Linked DNA regions of Massilia litorea. The protein of the gene in region 1 binds, or shares a complex with, the protein of each later gene. Links are inferred from orthologs where the notes say so. Each region holds a gene or a part of one and is shown in the gene's direction. Other genes may lie near its edges. The genes, in order: dsbD and LPB04_RS02755.

Region 1 (2,975 bases):
ACCATGCGTCACCGTCACGGCCTCCGTAAGCTGAACCGTACCTCGTCCCACCGTCTCGCCATGCTGCGCAACATGACCGTCTCGCTGCTGCGTCATGAAGCCATCAAGACCACCGTGCCAAAAGCCAAGGAACTGCGTCGCGTCATCGAGCCGATCCTGACCCTGGGCAAGACCGACACGCTGGCCAACAAGCGCCTGGCATTCGCCCGCCTGCGCGACCGCGAAATGGTGCAGAAGCTGTTCGCCGAACTGGGCCCACGTTACGCCAACCGTAACGGCGGCTACCTGCGCATCCTGAAAATGGGTTTCCGCGTGGGCGACAACGCGCCAATGGCGTATGTCGAGCTGCTGGACCGTCCGGAAGTCACCTCGGCCGACGAAGCACCGACCGCTGAGTAATCGCTTCTTGCGAATAAAAAAACCAGGCCTTGCGCCTGGTTTTTTTTCGCCCGTACCCGTCCGCACACAGCCGGTGTACCATTCTGCTGCGTTGTGTTCATCAAAGGAAGTCATGTCCGTCTCCCGTTTTCGTGCAGCCCATACGCGCCTGCTGGCCGCGCTGACGCTGCTGTTCGTCTCGCTCGTGCTGCTGGCGGCACCTGGCCGCGCCGAGGATTTCCTCGATCCTGCGGTCGCCTTCAAATTCTCCGCGCGCATGGAAGGCGAACGCACGGCCGTCGTCACCTACGACATCGCCCCCGGCTACTACATGTACCGCGAGCGTTTTACATTTACGGCGACCGGAGCGAAGCTGGGCGGGCCGCAAATCCCGCCAGGCAAGGTCAAATACGACCAGACTTTCGAAAAGAACGTCGAAACTTACCACGGGAGCGTAACGATCCGCATCCCCGTCGAAAGCGGGTCCGCCTTCACGCTGAACGCCACCAGCCAGGGCTGCGCCGACGCCGGCCTGTGCTACCCGCCGCAGGAACACAGCGCGCGATTGACGGCCGCCGCCGGATCCTCCGAGGCGAGCATACCGATCGGCGCGAATGCACAGCCGCCGTCGTCGATCGCGCTGTCGTCCGCGCCCCTCAGCGAAGGGCCGGCAAGCGTCGCCGCCCCGGGCGCGAGCAGCACGCCCGCCACGGCGCCGGCGGCCGCGAGCGCGGTGCCGCAGAGCCCGGCACCCGGCACCGTGCCGGCGGCCAGTGCGCCCGCGGCCAATCCTGCCGGCACGCCCTCCGACATGGCCGGTATCGGCGCCATCCTGCAAGGCGGGCGCCTGCTCGCCATTGTCCCCGCCTTCGCGCTGCTCGGCCTGGGCCTGGCGTTCACACCCTGCGTGCTGCCGATGGTGCCGATCCTGTCGTCCATCATCGTGGGGGAGGGCGGCAAGACCAGACGCTCGCGCGGCCTGGTGCTGTCGGTCACCTATTCGCTCGGCATGGCCATCGTCTACACGGCGCTCGGCGTAGCCGCCGGCCTGATCGGGGAGGGCTTGTCGGCCGCCCTGCAAAACCCGTGGGTGCTGGGCGCCTTCTCCCTGTTGATCGTCGCGATGGCGATGTCGATGTTCGGTTTTTATGAGCTGCAGGTGCCCGCTTCGATGCAAACGAAACTGGCCAATGCGTCCGGGCGCCAGGCGTCGGGCAAGCTGGCCGGCGTGTTCGCCATGGGTGCGATTTCCGCCCTGATCGTCGGGCCCTGCGTGGCTGCCCCGCTGGCCGGCGCCCTGGTCTACATCAGCCAGACGAGAGACGTGCTGGTCGGCGGCGCCGCGCTGTTTTCGATGGCGATCGGCATGAGCATCCCGCTGCTGCTGGTGGGCGTCTCCGCCGGCTCGCTGCTGCCGCGCGCCGGCGCCTGGATGGACACCGTCAAGCGCTTCTTCGGCGTACTGATGCTGGGCATGGCGCTGTGGCTGGTCTCTCCGGTCTTGCCGCCGTTGCTGCAGATGATCCTGTGGGCTGCGCTGCTGCTCGGCTACGGTGCGTATCTGCTGAGCCGGCGCGGGCACTGGGCGGCCATCGCCTGCGGCGCCGCATTCGGCATCCTGGGTGCCTTGCAGCTGGTTGGCGCCGCCACGGGCGGGCGCGACCCGCTCGCACCGCTGGCACACCTGACGGGTACGCCAAAACACGCGCTGACCTTCAAGCGCGTGAAAACCGTGGCCGAGCTCGATGCGGTGCTGGCCGCGAACGCCGGCAAGACGGCCATGCTCGACTTTTATGCCGACTGGTGCGTGTCGTGCAAGGAGATGGAGAAGCTGACCTTCATCGATCCCGCGGTGCAGGCCAAGCTGGCCAATACGATGCTGCTGCAGGTCGACGTGACCGCCAACGATGCGCACGACAAGGCGATGCTGAAACGGTTTGGCCTGTTCGGCCCACCGGGGATCATTTTCTTCGACCGGGCGGGCAAGGAGATCAGTGACAGCCGCGTGATCGGCTACCAGAATGCCGCCAAATTCCTGAATTCGCTGCAAAAGCTCGAGTAGCCCGTAGGGTGGGCTCCGCCCACGCGGTACATCGTTCGCGTATCGGACAGAGGACAAAAAAGGGATGCCGAGGCATCCCTTTTTCGTTATCAGCTAAATCATTTAGCTTTGCAGCGCCGCGCCACGCTCGCCGTGCTGACCACCGCGATGACCGTGATGCCTGCCGCCGAAACGCATCGCTTTGCTGTCCAACACCTGCTTCTGCTCCGGCGTGAGCACGGCATACAGGTTGTTCAAGGCCGCCAGGCGCGCTTCCATGCGGGCGGTGCGCTGCTTCTGGCGCTCGATCTGCTGCTGCAGGCGCTGCGGCGCGGGTAGGGCCGCCAGCTTCTCGTGCTCGGCACGGGCTTGCGGGCCCTGTGCGGGCTTGCCGGCTGCGATGAAGGCGGCGAAAGCCGGTTCCTGCTGCCGGGTCAGCTTGAGCTCGGCACGCAGCTTGGCTTCACGCTGGGCTTGCCATTCGGCGCGCTTGGCCTGGCGCTCGGCTTTGAATGCCGCGCGCTGTTCGGCGCTGACGGCCTGGCCATGGCGGCCT
Region 2 (16,639 bases), 230 kb from region 1 along the record:
CAGGGATGGCGAATGGCGCTTCCAGGCCGTCGGCGCCGGTTTTAAACTGAACCTGGCGACGTTTATCCGCAAGCTGGGCGGCACCGTCTGAGACCGGCCATGCCGCGCGACCGATGACGCCCAAGGCATTCGATTTCGGCGGCGAGCCCGAGCCTGCCCCCGATCCGGCCGTGCCGCGGGCGTTCGACTTCGGCGACACGCAAGACGCTGCCGCGCCGCCGGCCTCCGCCGGCCCTCCCAAGGCCTTGTCGTTCGACGACCTGCCGCCGGCGCCGGCAAGGTCCAGCCTCACCGCGAAAACCCCGGCCAAAGCCTTATTTGAGAGCGAGGACCATCCGGCCGTGCGCGACGCCCTCGAGATCGCCAGGGCCGACCATCCTGCACTGTTCGCGCAGTCGGAGGGGCGCCTGGCCGCATTGTTCCGCCGCATCCTGCCGGTGAAGCTGGCGCTGGTGACGCAGTGGGGAGAGGAGCCCTTGATGGAGCAGGCCGCGCTGCTCCAGCCGATCACCGAACTGGTCCTGAAGTTTGCGGAAATGGGCGTGCCCGCGTTGCTGGAGGCGGCGCTGGAGAGCAGCAGGGCGCCAGCGGGCATGTTCGATAAACTGTTTCGCCGCCCGGCCTCGCCTGCCGAGTTCAAGCCGGCTCTGACGGCAAGTCGCGCGCAACTCCTGCAGCTCATGGCCGACAGCGAACTTGCCATGCGCAAGCTGGACGAGTCGGCGCGCAACCTGGGCTTGCACGGCCTGGTGCTGGCGGTGGTGTCGACGCTTGCCAGCGGCGCGCCCGAGGCGACGCTGGATGCGCTCGTGCAGCGCCGGACGCTGATTCAGCAGGCGGTTCGCCAGGCGGAGCTGTCGATGCTGCAGATGGAGCAGGTACGCCGGCAGGCCGCCGACCTGATCGGGCAGGTGTCGTCGTTCCTGACGGTGACCTTGCCCGCGCTCGAGATGGCGCAGGCGCAGGGCGGAAAGCAGGGATAGCGGGCATAAACAAAAAAAACGCCACCCGAGGTGGCGTCTCTGCTTTACTGCGGCGTCTTGCGGCCGCGCCTGGATGCCATTAATCCCGCGCCGCCGGCGACCAGCAGCAGCCAGGTGGCCGGCACCGGCACGTCGGTGGGCGGCGGCGGATTCTCTTCCCCAACCGTGCCTTGCACACCGACAGTGAAGCCGTTCCAATACTCATTGGTCAGGCTGCGCCAGGTCAGCGTGTCGAATGCACCGGTGAAGCGGATGGTGCCGTGCGGCTCGCCGCTGCCGATCAGCCGGTATTCGGTGTTGCCGCCGCCGAGGTCGACCACCTGCTTGGTCACGCTGCCGCAGCCCCAGTAGCCGCAGCTGTTGTCACCGGGAGCGGGAGCGCCGAGGCCGCCGCCGAAACTGAGGATGTCGAAATCCTGGTTCAGGAAGGCATAGCCATTGCCGTTCAGGCTGACAAAAGCGAAGACCGGATTGACGATCGACTGCGTGAAGGTCAGCGTCTGGGGGCCTGCGAACTGGAGGGCGATGATGTCGGTGCCGGTCGGCGGATTGTCGACCTGGGCGCTGGTGTATGGCGAGTTCCCGACAGGAGTACGTGGAATCCAGTAATCGTTGCCGCCGCTTGGCTGGTAGAAGCCGACGCCCGCCGCATTGGTATAGGTGACGCCGACGGTCGTGGTCGAGGTCGTGATGGTGCCTTGGGCGCTGAAACCGGTACCAGGGTCGGTGTCGGTCCCGGTCCAGTTGGTCCAGTAGATGGGGGCCGCGTTGGCCGCGGTTGCGGCCACCAGCAAGGTCAGGGCGGGAATGGCGCGAAACAGAAGTGCAGGACGACGTTGTGTGGTCATGATTGCTCCCTCGTAGTTTTCGACAGCCGAAGTAATCTTCGGTATGAAAATGGGAGCAACCTTCATGCCAGTTGGATAAATGCTTGATTATTAAAGAGGGCAGCGACGCGGAAAACGGCTGAGCGTCAAGTCTGTCGACAGCTCGCGCCTTGCACCCGTTTCGAACAGGATACGAGCGTGCCGATGCGGAAATAGCAACGCTACCCGGACGTGAGTAGTACAGCGCTTCACCGGTTTAATTGAAAAGCCCGACACAGGAGCGTGCTGTTAAACTTTGCAATCGCCTTCAGATCCCACCCGCAGGAGTACACAAATCCTAGCTTACTTAGTCACAGCGGCATGGCGTATGCCAAGGCTGGCGCTCACAGCCGTCCTATTGGCGCTGGCAGCCTTGGCCGGCACCATGACCTACACCGGTTTTCTTGTCGTCGGGGTGTTGGCCGATCATCTCGGCACTAGTCGCGCCATGGCGGGACTGCTGCTTGGCGTTTTGTTTGCAAGAATCCCCTGGTTTAGCAAAGGGAAGTTGCGCACTGTCGGTCTATTACCCAAACCTGCCCGTCGACCAGTCATCGTGAGCCTGCTCGCACTGTGCTTGCTGAGCTTTCTGTCGCAAGCCGAATACCTGTCCGCCCTGGTGATCGGTTTCGCTACCGCTTTTCTGCTTTCCTACCCCTGGCTGAGGCGGGCCATGTTCGGTCGCCTGAAATCGTCCATCTTCAAATTTGCTGCGGGCCGGAATCCTCCATCACGAACCGATGAGGGCAAGGTGATTGATGTTGAATTCAGGGAAAAGAAAAACTGAGGGTCGAATCGACGAGTGGACGTTGCGGCTGGGTGAATTGCTAGGCAGATGGCAAGCCGCCAAGAAAAGGACGGATTGCCGCCGCGACCTGGTCTGCTCCGCTGTAATGAACGGCATGGCCCCAGCGCGGAATCACGACTGGGGGCGCTGCGCGAAGCAGCCTGGCGGCTTCGTTGAGCCAGGATTGGGGAGCGATGGCGTCGTGTTCGCCGCGTATCAGCATGACTGGTGACGCGATGTCCGGCAGCTTCGCTTCGATGGGATAAGCCAGCATGTCATGGAACTCCGGGACGAACCGGCTACCCATGCGCAGATAATCCTTGATCACCTGCGGGACCAGCGATGGGCGTTCAAAGATTCCGCCCATGGCGAAGCGGCCAACTTGCTGCAATGTGCTGCGTGCTGCCGGATCGGGTACCGGAGCGATCAGGACCAGCCGGCCGATCCGTCCGGGATGGCGAAGTGCGGCCTCGACGGCAACCTGGCAGCCCATGGAGTGCGCAACCAGGCAGGCCTTTGCGATGCCGGTGCAATCCATCCAGTCGATCAATGCTTGCGCGAGTCCGGGGATGTCAGGCTGGACTTCAGGTGTGTCGCTCAGGCCATGTCCTGGAAGGTCGGGTACGTAGACGTCGAATTCCGTGGCCAGCCGTTGTGCCGCTGGAATGAAATAGGCGCCGGACACGCCCAGGCCGTGGATCATGACTGCCGGTAGCGTCCCCAGGCGGGCAGCGCCGGTGGCAACGCGGGCATGCATGTGTTGGCCGTTGACCTCCCATCGAAGGCTTTGCAATTCGCGGATCTGGCCATGCTGCATCTGGCGCTGGCGATGATGTCGGCTACGGGTGCGGTGCAGCGCCAGCGCGGCACCCGCGCCAAGCAGGGCATAAAGAGGCCATCGCCAATGAATCGTGTTTGTCATGTTTGCCCCGTCCAGTCACCTGGCCAATCATAGCAAGCTGGTGAGTAAGCCAAGGCACAAAACAAAAACGCCACCCGAAGGTGGCGTTTTTGTTTGCATCGTTGCCAATGCTGAATTCTTGGTGGCCCGGGGCGGAATCGAACCACCGACACAAGGATTTTCAATCCTCTGCTCTACCAACTGAGCTACCAGGCCAAGAGAGGCATGATTATAGCCAGCCGCTCGCGGCTCTGCAAGTCCCCGTTGCAACTTTCTTCGGCGGGGGCGCCGGCCGGCCTCGCCGGTTGCACCTGAGGTGCGCACTGCGCATGCCGCTATAATGCCAGGCATGACGACCCCAACTTCCTCCTCCGTTTCCATCCGAAGCGACGTCTGCATCGTCGGCAATGGCGCCATCGCCAAGACGGCGGCACTCGGCTTCGCCCAGGCCGGGCACAGCGTCACGCTGCTGGTTCCGGCCGCCAACGCGCAGAACGAAGCCGTCACCGGCGGCGAACGCCCGTGGGACGTGCGCGTCTATGCGCTGAACCACACGGCGCGCGACCTGCTGGCCTCATTAAAAGTGTGGGATGCGCTCGATGCGGGCCGCGTGGCGCCGGTCGATGCGATGGCGGTCAACGGCGACGGCAAGAACGGCGGCAGCCTGGGATTCGACGCCTTTGGCGCCCATACCGGCGCGCTGGCCTGGATCGTCGAGGACAGCAATTTGAATAGCGCGCTCGACGCCGCCCTGAAATTCGCGCACAAGGTCGAGATCGTCAAAGGCTGCGGCACGCGCCTGAGCTGCGGTCCCGAGGGAGCAGCCGTGGAGCTGGAAGACGGGCGCCGCATCGATGCGAAACTGGTAATCGGCGCCGACGGCCGCGATTCCTGGGTGCGCGGGCAGTGCGACATCGGCATCGACTACCGCTCTTATCACCAGAAGGCGATCGTCACCAATTTTTCCTGCGAAAAGCCGCATCACGGCGTCGCCCACCAGTGGTTTACCTGCAGCGACGGCATCATCGCGCTGCTGCCGCTGCCGGGCAACCGGGTCTCGCTCGTCTGGTCGGCGCCGGAAACCCTGGCCGCCACCCTGATGGACGAGTCGATGGGCGAACTGGCCGTGCGCCTGTGCGAATATGCGGACGCGCCGCTCGGTGCTTTGCGCCCGCTGCAGCCGGAATCGTTCAAGGCGGTGCCGCTGGCGCTGGTGCGTCCCCATGCCCTGACGGCACCGCACGTCGCCCTGATCGGCGACGCTGCGCATGCGGTGCATCCGCTGGCCGGACATGGCATGAACCTGGGCTTCGGCGACATTGTCGACCTGCTGCGCGTGATCGGCGAGCGCGAGGAACACCGGGCGATCGGCGACGAGCGCGTGCTGGCGCGTTATGCGCGGGCGCGCAAGGAAGATGTGTTGCTCATGCAACTGGCGACCGACGGACTGGAGCGTTTATTCGGCGCCAACCTGGAACCCTTGCGCATTGCACGCAATTTGGGATTAAACTTGCTCGACAAGTTGCCCTTCATAAAGCGTCGCCTGATGGCGCACGCCATCGGACAGTAAAACCTTAAGGAACAAGATAGTGATGTTGAAAACCAAGATCGCCGTGCTGGCGGCGACGGGCCTGATGGCGTCGTGCGTGGGTGCCGAGAATACGACGGAAGCGAACATCCGCAAGAACATCGAGCCGCGCCTGGGCGGCGCCAAGATCGACTCGATCACGGAAACGCCCTACAGCGGCCTGTACGAACTGCGCATCGGTTCCGACATCCTGTACGCGGACAAGAAGGGCGAATTCCTGTTCATCGGCCAGGTGTACGAGGCGAAAAGCTCGAAGAACCTGACCAAGGCCAGGGTCGACGACCTCACCAAGATCAAGTTCTCCGACCTGCCCTTCGCCTCCGCGCTGAAGCAGGTGAAGGGCGACGGCAAGCGCACGATCGCCGTGTTCGAAGACCCGAACTGCGGCTACTGCAAGCGCCTGCGCCAGACCACGCTCAAGGAACTCGACAACGTCACCATCTACACCTTCATGTACAACATCCTGTCCGAGGATTCGTTCGTGAAGTCGAAGAACATCTGGTGCGCGCCGAACCGGGTCAAGGCCTGGGACGACTGGATGGTCAACGGCAAGCTGCCGCCGGCGGCGCCTTCCAGCTGCGAGACCCCGAACGAGAAAATCGTCGAACTGGGCCACAAGCTCAATATCCAGGGCACCCCGGCGATCTTCTTCACCGACGGCACCCGCATCCCGGGCGCGGTCGACCTGCCGGCGCTGGAAGCGAAGCTGAACTCGATCAAATAAATGGTCCAGCTGAACGTCAACGGGCGCGACACGCAGGTCGATGCCGACCCGTCCACGCCCATCCTGTGGGCGCTGCGCGACAACCTGAACCTGACCGGCACCAAGTTCGGCTGCGGCGCCGCCCTGTGCGGCGCCTGCACCGTGCACCTGGACGGCGCGCCGATCCGCTCCTGCATCACGCCGGTCGCCAGCGCCGTGGGCCACAAGCTCACGACCATCGAGGCGATGAGTGCCGATGCCGTCGGCAAGGCCGTGCAGGCGGCCTGGATCCGCCACGACGTGCCGCAGTGCGGCTACTGCCAGAGCGGCCAGGTGATGAGCGCCACCGCGCTGCTGCGGACCAATCAGGCGCCGACCGATGCCGACATCGACAACGCCATGAGCGGCAATATCTGCCGCTGCGGCACCTACCAGCGCATCCGCGCCGCGATCAAGGATGCGGCTACCACGCTGGCATAAGGGCGCTTCCGCATGAATCCCGTCGGCATCCTGCTGGCGGCTGGACGTGGACGCCGCTTCGATCCTGAAGGCCTGCGCAACAAGCTGCTGCAGCCGCTCGCCGGCGGCGAGCCGATGGTCGTCGCCAGCGCCCGCAATCTACTTTCTGTTTTATCGCGTGTGATCGCCGTCGTGCCGCCGCAGGACGGCGGCGTGGCCGCGGCCTTGCGTGCGCCTGGCTGCGAGGTCGTGCTCTGCGAAGAGGCCGACAGCGGCATGGCCGCCTCGCTGGTCACCGCGATCGCGCATTCGCTGCCGCAGGCCGACGCCTGGCTGGTGGCGCTGGGCGACATGCCGTATGTGGCGCCGGCGACGCTGCGCGCCCTGCTCGCCGCGCTGGAGGAGGGCGCGGACATCGCCGCACCCGTGTTCGAAGGGCGGCGTGGCAATCCGGTCGCCTTCGGCGCGCGTCACTTGCCGGCCCTCCTGGCGCTGGAGGGCGAGCATGGCGCGCGCGCCTTGCTGAAATCCGCGCCCGTGGTGGAAGTGGCGGTGGACGATCCGGGCATCCTGCGCGACATCGACACCCCGGGCGACCTGGCATGAAGGCGTTTGCCTCCGCGTTGTAAGCGGTGGCGAATCCGTTACACTAGCGGAAATCAGCCCGTCCTTACGTGATCATGAAAAAAACAGCCCAGAAAAAACAGAGCGCCATCCACTACACCATCGTCCCGAAAGACCTGGCGGGCCACCTGTTCAACGTCACCGTCACCGTGCCGGCGCCCAGCCCCGAAGGGCAGACATTCGCGCTGCCGGCCTGGATCCCGGGCAGCTACATGATCCGCGAGTTCGCGCGCAACATCGTGCGCATCCGCGCCGAATCGAATGGTGCAACGGTGCCGCTCACGAAGCTCGACAAGCATGCCTGGCAGGCGGCACCGAGCGATGGTCCGCTGACGCTGCACTACGAAGTCTATGCCTGGGACCTGTCGGTGCGCGCCGCCCACCTCGACCAGACCCACGGCTTCTTCAACGGCACCAGCGTCTTCCTGCGCGTCATCGGCCAGGAAGAGGGCGCACACGAAGTCGACATCCAGCGCCCGGGCGACCCGGCCACGAAGACCTGGCGCGTCGCCACTGCGATGAAGGAACTCGGCGCGAAGCGCTACGGCTTCGGGACCTATGTCGCCGCCAACTACGACGAACTGATCGACCATCCGGTCGAGATGGGCGACTTTGCCCTCAGCACCTTCAAGGCGCACGGCATCCCGCACGACATCGTCATCACCGGCCGCGTGCCGAACCTGGACATGGGCCGCCTGCAGGCCGACCTGAAGGCGATTTGCGAAGCGCAGATCGCCCTGTTCGAGCCAGGCACGAAAAAGGCGCCGGTCGACCGCTATGTCTTCATGACGATGGCCGTCGGCGACGGTTACGGGGGCCTCGAACACCGCGCCTCGACCGCCCTGATCTGCGCCCGCGCCGATTTGCCGAGCACCGCATCGCCGCAGACGGGCGAGCCGAACGAGGGCTACCTGAAATTCCTCGGCCTGTGCAGCCACGAGTACTTCCACACCTGGAACGTCAAGCGCATCAAGCCGGCCGTGTTCGCGCCCTACGACCTGCAGGTCGAGAACTACACGCCGCTGCTGTGGCTCTTCGAGGGATTCACCAGTTACTACGACGACCTGATGCTGGTACGCGCCGGGATCATCAAGGAAGCGACCTATCTGAAGCTGCTCGGGAAAACCATCGGCAGTGTGCTGCGCGGCAGCGGGCGCACCAAGCAAAGTGTGGCCGATTCGAGTTTCGACGCCTGGAGCAAGTACTACCGCCAGGACGAGAATTCGCCGAACGCGATCATCAGTTATTACAGCAAGGGATCGCTGATCGCGCTCGCGTTCGACCTGACCATCCGCGCCAAAACGGCCGGCGCGAAAACGCTGGACGACGTCATGCGCGCGCTGTGGGAACGCTTTGGCCGCGATTTCTATGCGGGCGTCGGGCGCGGCGTGACGGAGAGCGAAGTCGAGGCGCTGTTCGATGAGGTCAGCGGCCTGAAACTGCGCAACCTGTTCGACAAATTCGTGCGCGGCACGGACGACCTGCCGCTGGTGAAACTGTTCGCGCCCTTCGGCATCAAGCTGCTCGACGAGCGCAAGAGCGGCAAGCCCTCACTCGACGCGGGCATCGGCCGCGATGCCCTCGGCGCCAAGCTGACCCAGGTGCACGAGGGCGGGGCGGCGCACCAGGCCGGCCTGTCGGCGCTGGACGTCCTCATTGCGATCGACGGCTTGCGCGTGAACGGCAATCCGTCGAATGTCGACGCGCTGCTGTCGCGCTACCGCGTGGGCGACAAGCTCGCCGTGCACGCCTTCCGCCGCGACGAGCTGATGAGTTTTGACGTCACCCTTCAGGGCGAGCGCGTGCCGGGGATTACCCTGTCGCCGGCCGTCGCGGGCAAGAAGTCGGTTGCTCTTCCGCGCCCAAGCGCATTCTGATCCTTCCATGGAGAGGTTCACCTTGATAAAGCCCATCGCCGCCGCAGTCCTGGCCCTCGCTGCACTTCCCGCGCTGGCCCAGCTTCCCGCACCGTTGAAGACCGACGTCAGAACGCGCGTCGACAGCATGTACCCGTGGCTGGACACCGTCTACAAGGACCTGCATGCCCATCCGGAGATCGCCTTCCAGGAAGTGCGCACGGCGGGCAAGCTGGCCGCCGAGATGCGCAAGCTCGGCTTCGAGGTGACCGAAAAAGTCGGCAAGACCGGCATCGTCGCGGTGTATAAAAACGGGGCCGGGCCGACGGTGCTGGTGCGCACCGAGCTCGATGGCCTGCCGATGGAAGAGAAGACCGGCCTGCCTTATGCCAGCCGCGCGAAGGCGCAGAGCAACGGCGGCGAGAGCTTCGTCACCCACAGCTGCGGCCACGACATCCACATGGCCAGCTGGCTCGGCGCCGCACGTACGCTGGTGGAGCTGAAATCGCAGTGGAAGGGCACCCTGGTCTTCATCGGCCAGCCGGCCGAGGAAACCGTATCGGGCGCCAAGGCGATGCTGGACGATGGCCTGTTTAAGCGCTTCCCGAAACCGGACTACGCGTTCGCGCTGCACTCCTGGCCGCTGGCCTACGGCACGGTGGGTTACAACGCCGGCGCCGTGTCCTCGAATTCCGATGCGATCGAGATCGTCTTCAAGGGCCGCGGCGGCCATGGCTCGGCGCCGGATAAATCGCTCGATCCGATCACGATTGCGGCGCGTTTCGTGGTCGATGTGCAGACGGTGGTGAGCCGCGAGAAGGACCCGAAGGAATTCGGCGTGGTGACGATCGGCGCGATCCAGGGCGGCACGGTCGGCAACATCATTCCCGACAGCGTGCAGGTGCGCGGCACGATCCGCTCCTACAGCCCGGCGGTGCGCGCCAAGCTGTTAGAGGGCGTGCGCCGCGTCGCCAACGCCTCGGCCGCGATGGCCGGCGCCCCGGCGCCCGACGTGCAGCTGATCAGCGGCGGCGCGGCGATCGTCAACAGCGAAGCGCTGGTGACCAGGACCGAAGCCGTGTTCAAGGACGCCTTTGGCGACGCCAAGGCCCAGCGCATGCCGGCCATGACGGCGAGCGAGGATTTTTCGCAGTACGTGAACCAGGGCGTGCCCTCGATGTTCTTCTTCACCGGCGTGTACGACCCGAAGACGGTGGAAGAGGCGTCACGTGAAGGCGGCAAGCCGATTGCGTTCAATCACTCGCCGTTTTATGCGCCGGTGCCGGAGCCGTCGATCAAGACGGCGGCGCAGGCGATGAGCATGGCGGTGTTGAATGTGATGGGGCGGTAAGGGTTCGCGCATCGAAAACGTATCCGGAAAATCCGCGATAACGCGTCGGGTGTGAACGCGTTATCGCCGCGTTCACGAACCAACACCGTGCGCACGTCCGCGTGGGCATGAATGCCCACCCTACGTTACGCCGGCCATATCGATTCATTGCGGCCCGGCCAGGGACCGCAACTGAAACCGATACTGGTCGTCGAACAAGAAGGTCTCCGAATACGTCAGCGCCCGCATGTTCGCGGTCAGCAGCCTGGACGGCGGCGGCAAGCGCCCGCTGCGCCGCATCGATGCCAGCGCCACTTCCGAGGCGCTCGGGTCGCGCGAACGCTGCACGACGACATCCTGCAACTCCCCGTCTTCCCCCACCGTGATGTTGACGACGACGATCGCCGGCAGCATCGGCGGCAGGCGGCCGCTGAAGGTCTGGCCGCTGTTGGCGCGCATGACGTGATGCGCCACCTCGGCCTTGTAGGCGTCGAGCGTATGCGAGGGCGGCGGTACGGGCGCCTCGGTCTTGGGCGTGGGGAGGATGGCGGCGACGATGCGCCTGGCAGTGGAAGCGACGGGCTGGACCGTGCTGCATCCGCCCAGGGCTGCCAGTAGAAGGAGGAGAGCGGCCCGGGTGCGGATGGAAGTGAACATAATCAGTCGAATAACCGTCGAAGTTCGGCGCCAGGGTCGGAAGCACGCATGAAGGCTTCGCCCACCAGGAACGCGTGCACGTTCGCCGCGCGCATGCGCTCTACATCGCCCGGCACCATGATGCCCGACTCGGTCACCACCAGCCGCTCGCTGCCGATACGCGGCAGCAGGCCGATGGTCGTGTCGAGCGAGACCTCGAAGGTGCGCAGGTTGCGGTTGTTGATGCCGACCAGCGGCGTTTTTAATTTCAGCGCCGCGGTCAACTCATCGCCGTCATGTACTTCGACCAGCACATCCATGCCAAGTTCCTGGGCACAGGCTTCCAATTCCGCCATCAGGCCGTGATCGAGCGCGGAGACGATCAGGAGGATCGCATCGGCCCCCATCGCGCGCGCTTCGTACACTTGGTACATGTCTACAATAAAATCCTTGCGGATCACGGGCAGCTCGACGGCCGCGCGCGCCTGGCGCAGATAATCAACCGAGCCCTGGAAGAACTGTACGTCGGTCAGCACCGACAAGCAAGCAGCCCCAGCATTGGCATAGCTCTCCGCGATGTCCGCAGGACGGAAGTCCGGACGCAGCACGCCTTTCGAGGGCGAGGCTTTCTTGATTTCGGCGATCACGCCGGCGCGGCCGGCGGCGATGTTCTTGCGCAGGCTCGCTTCGAAGCCGCGGATGCCGGAACGCAGCTCGCTGTCGCCTTCCACTTCGCGGCGCAGGCTGGCCAGATCGCGGTATTTTTTGGCGGCCGCCACTTCATCGGCTTTGACCGCGAGGATTTTATTGAGGATATCGGACATACGTGAAAACTTTCAGTGTGACTTGGACAGGGCGAGCTTGACGCCGAGCCAGACGAACAGGCCGCCGGTGACGCGGTTGAGCCAGAGCGAGACGGCCGGGCTGAGCTTGATGCGTGCGCTCGCCTTCGCGGTCGTGAGCGCCAGCGCGCCGCACCAGAGCATGCCGTTGAAATTAAAAATGCAGCCGAGGACGATGAAGGCGAGTGCCTTGTTCGGCGCATCGGCGGTAATGAATTGCGGTACGAAGGCGAGGAAGAAGATCGCGACCTTCGGGTTCAGCACATTGGTCAGAAAACCCTGGGCGAAGATTTTTCGATAGGGGAGGGCCGGCAGCGCAAGCGGCGCGGCAGCCCCTTCCTGCTTTCGGCTGCGCAGCAGACCGACCGCCATGTAGAGGACATAGGCCGCGCCGACCAGCTTCACGACCGTGAACGCGGTGGCGGAAGTCGCCAGCACCGCCGACAGGCCGAGCGCCGCGGCGAAGATGTGGACCAGGGTGCCGGTCCCGATGCCCAGCGCCGCCGCGCAGCCCGCGCGCCAGCCTTGGGTGGCGCTGCGCGTCATGATCAGGAGCGAATCGGGCCCGGGCATGATGTTGAGGAGAAGTCCGGAAATGATAAACAGCGGCAGATCGTGAATCCCCAACATATGCGTGCCTTTTCTTATGTTTGAGCGCCCAGCTGGCGCGTGACGTTAACGAATTGTTCGAGCTTGGCCAAGGCCGCGCCGGATGCAATTGTCGCACGCGCTTTCGCCAAACCGTCCTCGATCGATGCGGATACCCCGGCTGCATACAAGGCCGTGCCGGCATTCAGTGCCACGATATCGGTGGCCGGTCCGGGCTCGCCGCGCAGCGCTTCCATCACGCGCACTTTCGATTCTTCGGTATTCGCCACTTTCAGGTTGCGGCTGGCGATCATCGACAGGCCGTAATCTTCCGGATGGATTTCGTATTCGCGAATCTCTCCGTTCACCAGTTCGCCGACGAGGGTGCCGGCGCCGAGCGAGACTTCGTCCATGTTGTCGCGGCCCCAGACCACCATCGCATGCTGGGCGCCGAGGCGCTGCAATACGCGCACCTGGATGCCGACCAGGTCGGGGTGGAACACGCCCATCAGGATGTTCGGCGCGCCGGCCGGATTGGTCAGCGGTCCAAGGATATTGAAGATGCTGCGCACGCCCAGCTCGCGGCGCACCGGCGCCACGTGCTTCATCGCCGCATGGTGGTTCGGCGCGAACATGAAGCCGATGCCGGTCTGCGCGATCGATTGCGCGATCTGTTCCGGCTTTAAATCGATCTGGGCGCCGAGCGCTTCGATCAGGTCGGCGCTGCCCGAGGAAGACGAGACGCTGCGCCCGCCATGCTTGGCCACGCGCGCACCGGCGGCAGCCGCCACGAACATCGACGCGCTGGAGATATTGAAGGTATTCGCGCCGTCGCCGCCGGTGCCGACGATGTCGAGCAGGTGGGTCGTGTCGGCCATCGGCACCTTGGTCGAGAATTCGCGCATGACTTGCGCGGCGGCCGTGATCTCTCCGATGGTTTCCTTTTTGACGCGCAGGCCCATGGTCAGTGCCGCAACCATGGTCGGCGACATCTCGCCCGACATGATCTGGCGGAACAGGTGCAGCATCTCGTCGTGGAAGATCTCGCGGTGTTCGATACAGCGCAGCAGCGCCTCTTGTGGGGTGATCGGCATGGACGTTCCAGTAACAGTAGAAGTTAAGAACCGGACCTGAGCGTAGCGCCGGGGGCGCGCTGCTTAGGCGCGGCAGGGCTCAGCGGCCCTCGAGGAAGTTCTTGAACAGCGCGTGGCCGTATTCCGACAGGATCGACTCGGGGTGGAACTGCACGCCCTGGATGTCGAATTCCTTGTGGCGCACGCCCATGATTTCGCCGTCGTCGGTCCAGGCGGTCACCTCGAGGCAGGCAGGTAAAGAAGCGCGCTCGATCGCCAGCGAGTGGTAGCGGATCACGGTGAAGGGACTCGGTATGCCATGGAACACGCCGACGCCGGTGTGCGCGATCATCGAGGTCTTGCCGTGCATGACCTGCTTGGCGCGCACGATCTTGCCGCCGAAGGCTTCGCCGATCGCCTGGTGTCCGAGGCAGACGCCGAGGATCGGCAGCTTGCCCTGGAATTCCTTGATGACGTCGACCGAGACGCCCGCGTCAACCGGCGCTTTCGGGCCGGGCGAGATGCAGATGCGGTCCGGCTTCATGGCCGCGATCTCGCCGATCGTGACTTCGTCGTTGCGCACGGTGCGCACTTCTTCACCCAGCTCGCCGAAATACTGGACGATGTTGTAGGTGAAGGAATCGTAGTTGTCGATCATTAGCAGCATGACTTGATCTAACCTCTTGATTTTAAATGCAGATTTCAGATATGGCCGGTCGTCGGGTGGGAATTTACCACCGTTTTGCCACCATTTTGGTTTGCTACCCGCAGAATTAACTGGGCTATAGAGTGTGCTTAGATGACGTGGCGCCAACGCCAGTAAGGGACGGTCGACCAGCAAAATGTAGAGGATAGGGACATACGACAATCTTACACCAATATCGATGGTCGACGACGAAGCAAAGGCGTCCTCGAAAGGGAAGTGAAGCTCTTCAGATGCATGGAATTGTTTGTGGCTGTGCAATTGATTGCGAGAGCCTGTTGAACAACGCGTGGAAGGGGGCGTGACATCCAATAAGCAAAAGTCGATTGTCGCTGTTGCTGCTGCTGCCTATGCAAGCTGGCGCGCCCTTGCGCTACCGTTCGCTATGCTTGAACCTTGGATGGCTTATAGGATAACGAATGGTCGACACCTTGACTGCGGCCGAGCGCAGCCACCGCATGTCTTTGATACGCTCACGGAACACCGGGCCCGAGCTGGCCCTGCGACGCGCCCTACATGCAAAGGGACTCCGCTATCGTATCCATTTCAGAGGGCTGCCGGGCAAGCCCGACATCGTTTTCACACGGCGCCGCGTCGTCGTTTTCGTGAACGGCTGTTTCTGGCACGGTCACAAATGCCCAACCGGACACATTCCAAAATCCAATTCGGCTTTCTGGAAAAACAAGGTGGAGACCAACCGCAAGCGTGACGCCCGTAATATTCGCGCGCTACGCGCCGCCGGTTGGAAAGTAATCGTGGTTTGGGAATGCGGTTTGCGCAATCGGTTGGCGATAGGGGCTACTGCGGCGAGTGTTGCAGGGCGTATTGTCACCCGTGGATGGCCATCGCCTAAATACTAAGGAGATCCACGGATAAGGAGTTTTCAACGTAAGAGCGCCCTGCTTGCAAGAAATGGTCACAGAACTAGATTGCCTACAAGCCCGTTTAGGGAGATTTCAGGCAATAGTTGTGTCAGCAAGGAATCATACTGCCCAACCGCACCGTGCTATCTAGATAAGCGCGAACTGCTGAGGGGCTGGTGTAGCCGTGCTCAGAACACCAAGTGGTCGATGGGCTTGTTGCTCAAAGGCCACATCCATCATACCCGCATGAACGCAAGCACTCCACGTGCCGTTCTGCGCCCCACTGGTTACGCGGCATGGTCTTAAGTGCCCAAGCCCTATGCTAGGTGTCCGTAGTTGTGGCATCCAATCGTCCACGCTTCTAGTGGCACGCACGTCTCGGTCAAAGCGTGTCGCGTTGCCCGAAGACAGGAGCGCCGCCCGGCAATAAACTCCTGGCCTTCCAGTGGGAGTTACCCTACAATGTCCTACTTGCCTGTCAATCGATGCCGTAGGACCGGTGTCACCCAGCCCAGCTGCCACTTGCTGCAAAGGCTGTATGGCTATACAGTGTGCTGGGTTGCTAATGCGAGTATTTAGGAGAAAAAATGAATCACATTGAGTTGTTTGCAGGTTGCGGGGGGCTCTCGCTTGGTTTGGAATCCGCCGGGTTCGAGCTACTCATGGCGAACGAGTTGTCACCAATGGCAAGCGAAACCTTTGCATACAACTTTTTTGGCAAGGACTTGTCTGGAAAGGACGCTCAGTCATTCAGTCCTAGCCAACCTAATGCGAAGTGGTTGCGCAGCCGATACGAGCGTACGCAACTTGCGCAGCGCCTGCGCGAAGACCCTCGGGCTTATCCAAAGATGGATGAGCTTGGTTGGTCGGATATCTCAGGGCCAGAAAGCTTGAAGGGGAGCCTCGTGGTTGGGAGCATCGTCGAACTCAACCGTTTCCTTGAAAACAAACCGGAAATCGTGTCAGCGTTGAAGTCGGGATTCGGGGCAGGCGAGGTCGACCTTGTCTCAGGGGGGCCGCCATGCCAAAGCTTCAGCATGGCTGGCATGCGCGAGTACAGCAATTCGAGGAATGTGCTGCCGATGGAATTCGCGAAGTTCGTCGGGTTGGTAAATCCTAGAATGGCGTTGCTCGAGAACGTAACTGGTATCTTGCGCCCGTTTTCCGTTGACGGCGAGAAGAAGCACGCATGGTTCGAGGTTGCCAAGGCCTTCGTCGAGCAAGGTTATGTGCCTTTATGCCTGCATGTCAACGCTAAGTATGCGGGCGTCGCCCAGAATCGCCCCCGGTTCCTAATGATGCTTTTCCGGCAGAAGGATGTCTACAAACAGGTGCTTGCGTCGGTGAAGTCCGAGCAAGAGCATGACTTGCTTGCGTCGTCCGGGGAGTTTTTTAAGTTAGCCAAAAGTAACCCGTCCTTACAATATTCGCCAGAGTGCCTAACGTGTTTCGACGTTGCCAACGAACGCCACCTGCCGTTGTTTTGCAACAGCTTCCTTGCGCCGTTGGTCGCGCACGCCGGCGAAAAGGTAGCAGGGAAGAAAAAGCCTTATACCGTCACGGAGGCTATCGGTGACCTGAAAAATGAACCTGACTCCAAGTCCGGCTACTGGATGGAACTCGAAGCATCTCTAGCACCCCATATTGCCGAGCGCCCTATGGAAAACCATGACTATAGGTACAACCGCGATCGCGTCCAACGGCGGTTCAGGATTTACCAGATCCTTCAACAGATCGGGAAGCGGCGTACGCAAAAAGAGGTGCAAGCAGTATTGGCACAGGTTGCAAGTACCATCTCGGACGAATGCGCACAGGACTTATGCGCCCACCCGTTCGT

Evidence for each region.
Region 2: the proteins of dsbD (region 1) and LPB04_RS02755 are in contact, whole or in part, in a crystal structure (PDB 1JZD), measured with the Escherichia coli proteins. The link is inferred for Massilia litorea from one-to-one orthologs.

What each region holds. Positions count from the first base shown.
Region 1 is NZ_CP062941.1:861,958-864,932, reverse strand. It holds dsbD (protein-disulfide reductase DsbD), read left to right. Parts: upstream 1-511; coding sequence 512-2,440; downstream 2,441-2,975. Other genes in the region: LPB04_RS03785 (Spy/CpxP family protein refolding chaperone), read right to left, coding at 2,543-2,975; rplQ (50S ribosomal protein L17), read left to right, coding at 4-399. UniProt on the Escherichia coli protein: Required to facilitate the formation of correct disulfide bonds in some periplasmic proteins and for the assembly of the periplasmic c-type cytochromes.
Region 2 is NZ_CP062941.1:618,543-635,181, reverse strand. What follows is about bases 4,036-6,989. They hold LPB04_RS02755 (DsbC family protein), read left to right. Parts: upstream 4,036-5,129; coding sequence 5,130-5,849; downstream 5,850-6,989. Other genes in these bases: LPB04_RS02740 (M61 family metallopeptidase), read left to right, coding at 6,968-6,989; LPB04_RS02745 (nucleotidyltransferase family protein), read left to right, coding at 6,321-6,893; LPB04_RS02750 ((2Fe-2S)-binding protein), read left to right, coding at 5,850-6,308; LPB04_RS02760 (FAD-dependent monooxygenase), read left to right, coding at 4,036-5,107. Outside these bases: LPB04_RS02790 (TerD family protein), read left to right, coding at 1-91; LPB04_RS02785 (hypothetical protein), read left to right, coding at 114-983; LPB04_RS02780 (PEP-CTERM sorting domain-containing protein), read right to left, coding at 1,028-1,831; LPB04_RS02775 (FxsA family protein), read left to right, coding at 2,235-2,636; LPB04_RS02770 (alpha/beta fold hydrolase), read right to left, coding at 2,677-3,558; more of LPB04_RS02760, read left to right, coding at 3,887-4,035; more of LPB04_RS02740, read left to right, coding at 6,990-8,788; LPB04_RS02735 (amidohydrolase), read left to right, coding at 8,796-10,118; LPB04_RS02730 (energy transducer TonB), read right to left, coding at 10,263-10,754; indole-3-glycerol phosphate synthase TrpC, read right to left, coding at 10,757-11,557; LPB04_RS02720 (LysE family translocator), read right to left, coding at 11,570-12,205; trpD (anthranilate phosphoribosyltransferase), read right to left, coding at 12,220-13,257; LPB04_RS02710 (anthranilate synthase component II), read right to left, coding at 13,337-13,903; LPB04_RS02705 (very short patch repair endonuclease), read left to right, coding at 14,359-14,799; LPB04_RS02700 (DNA cytosine methyltransferase), read left to right, coding at 15,390-16,639. UniProt on the Escherichia coli protein: Acts as a disulfide isomerase, interacting with incorrectly folded proteins to correct non-native disulfide bonds.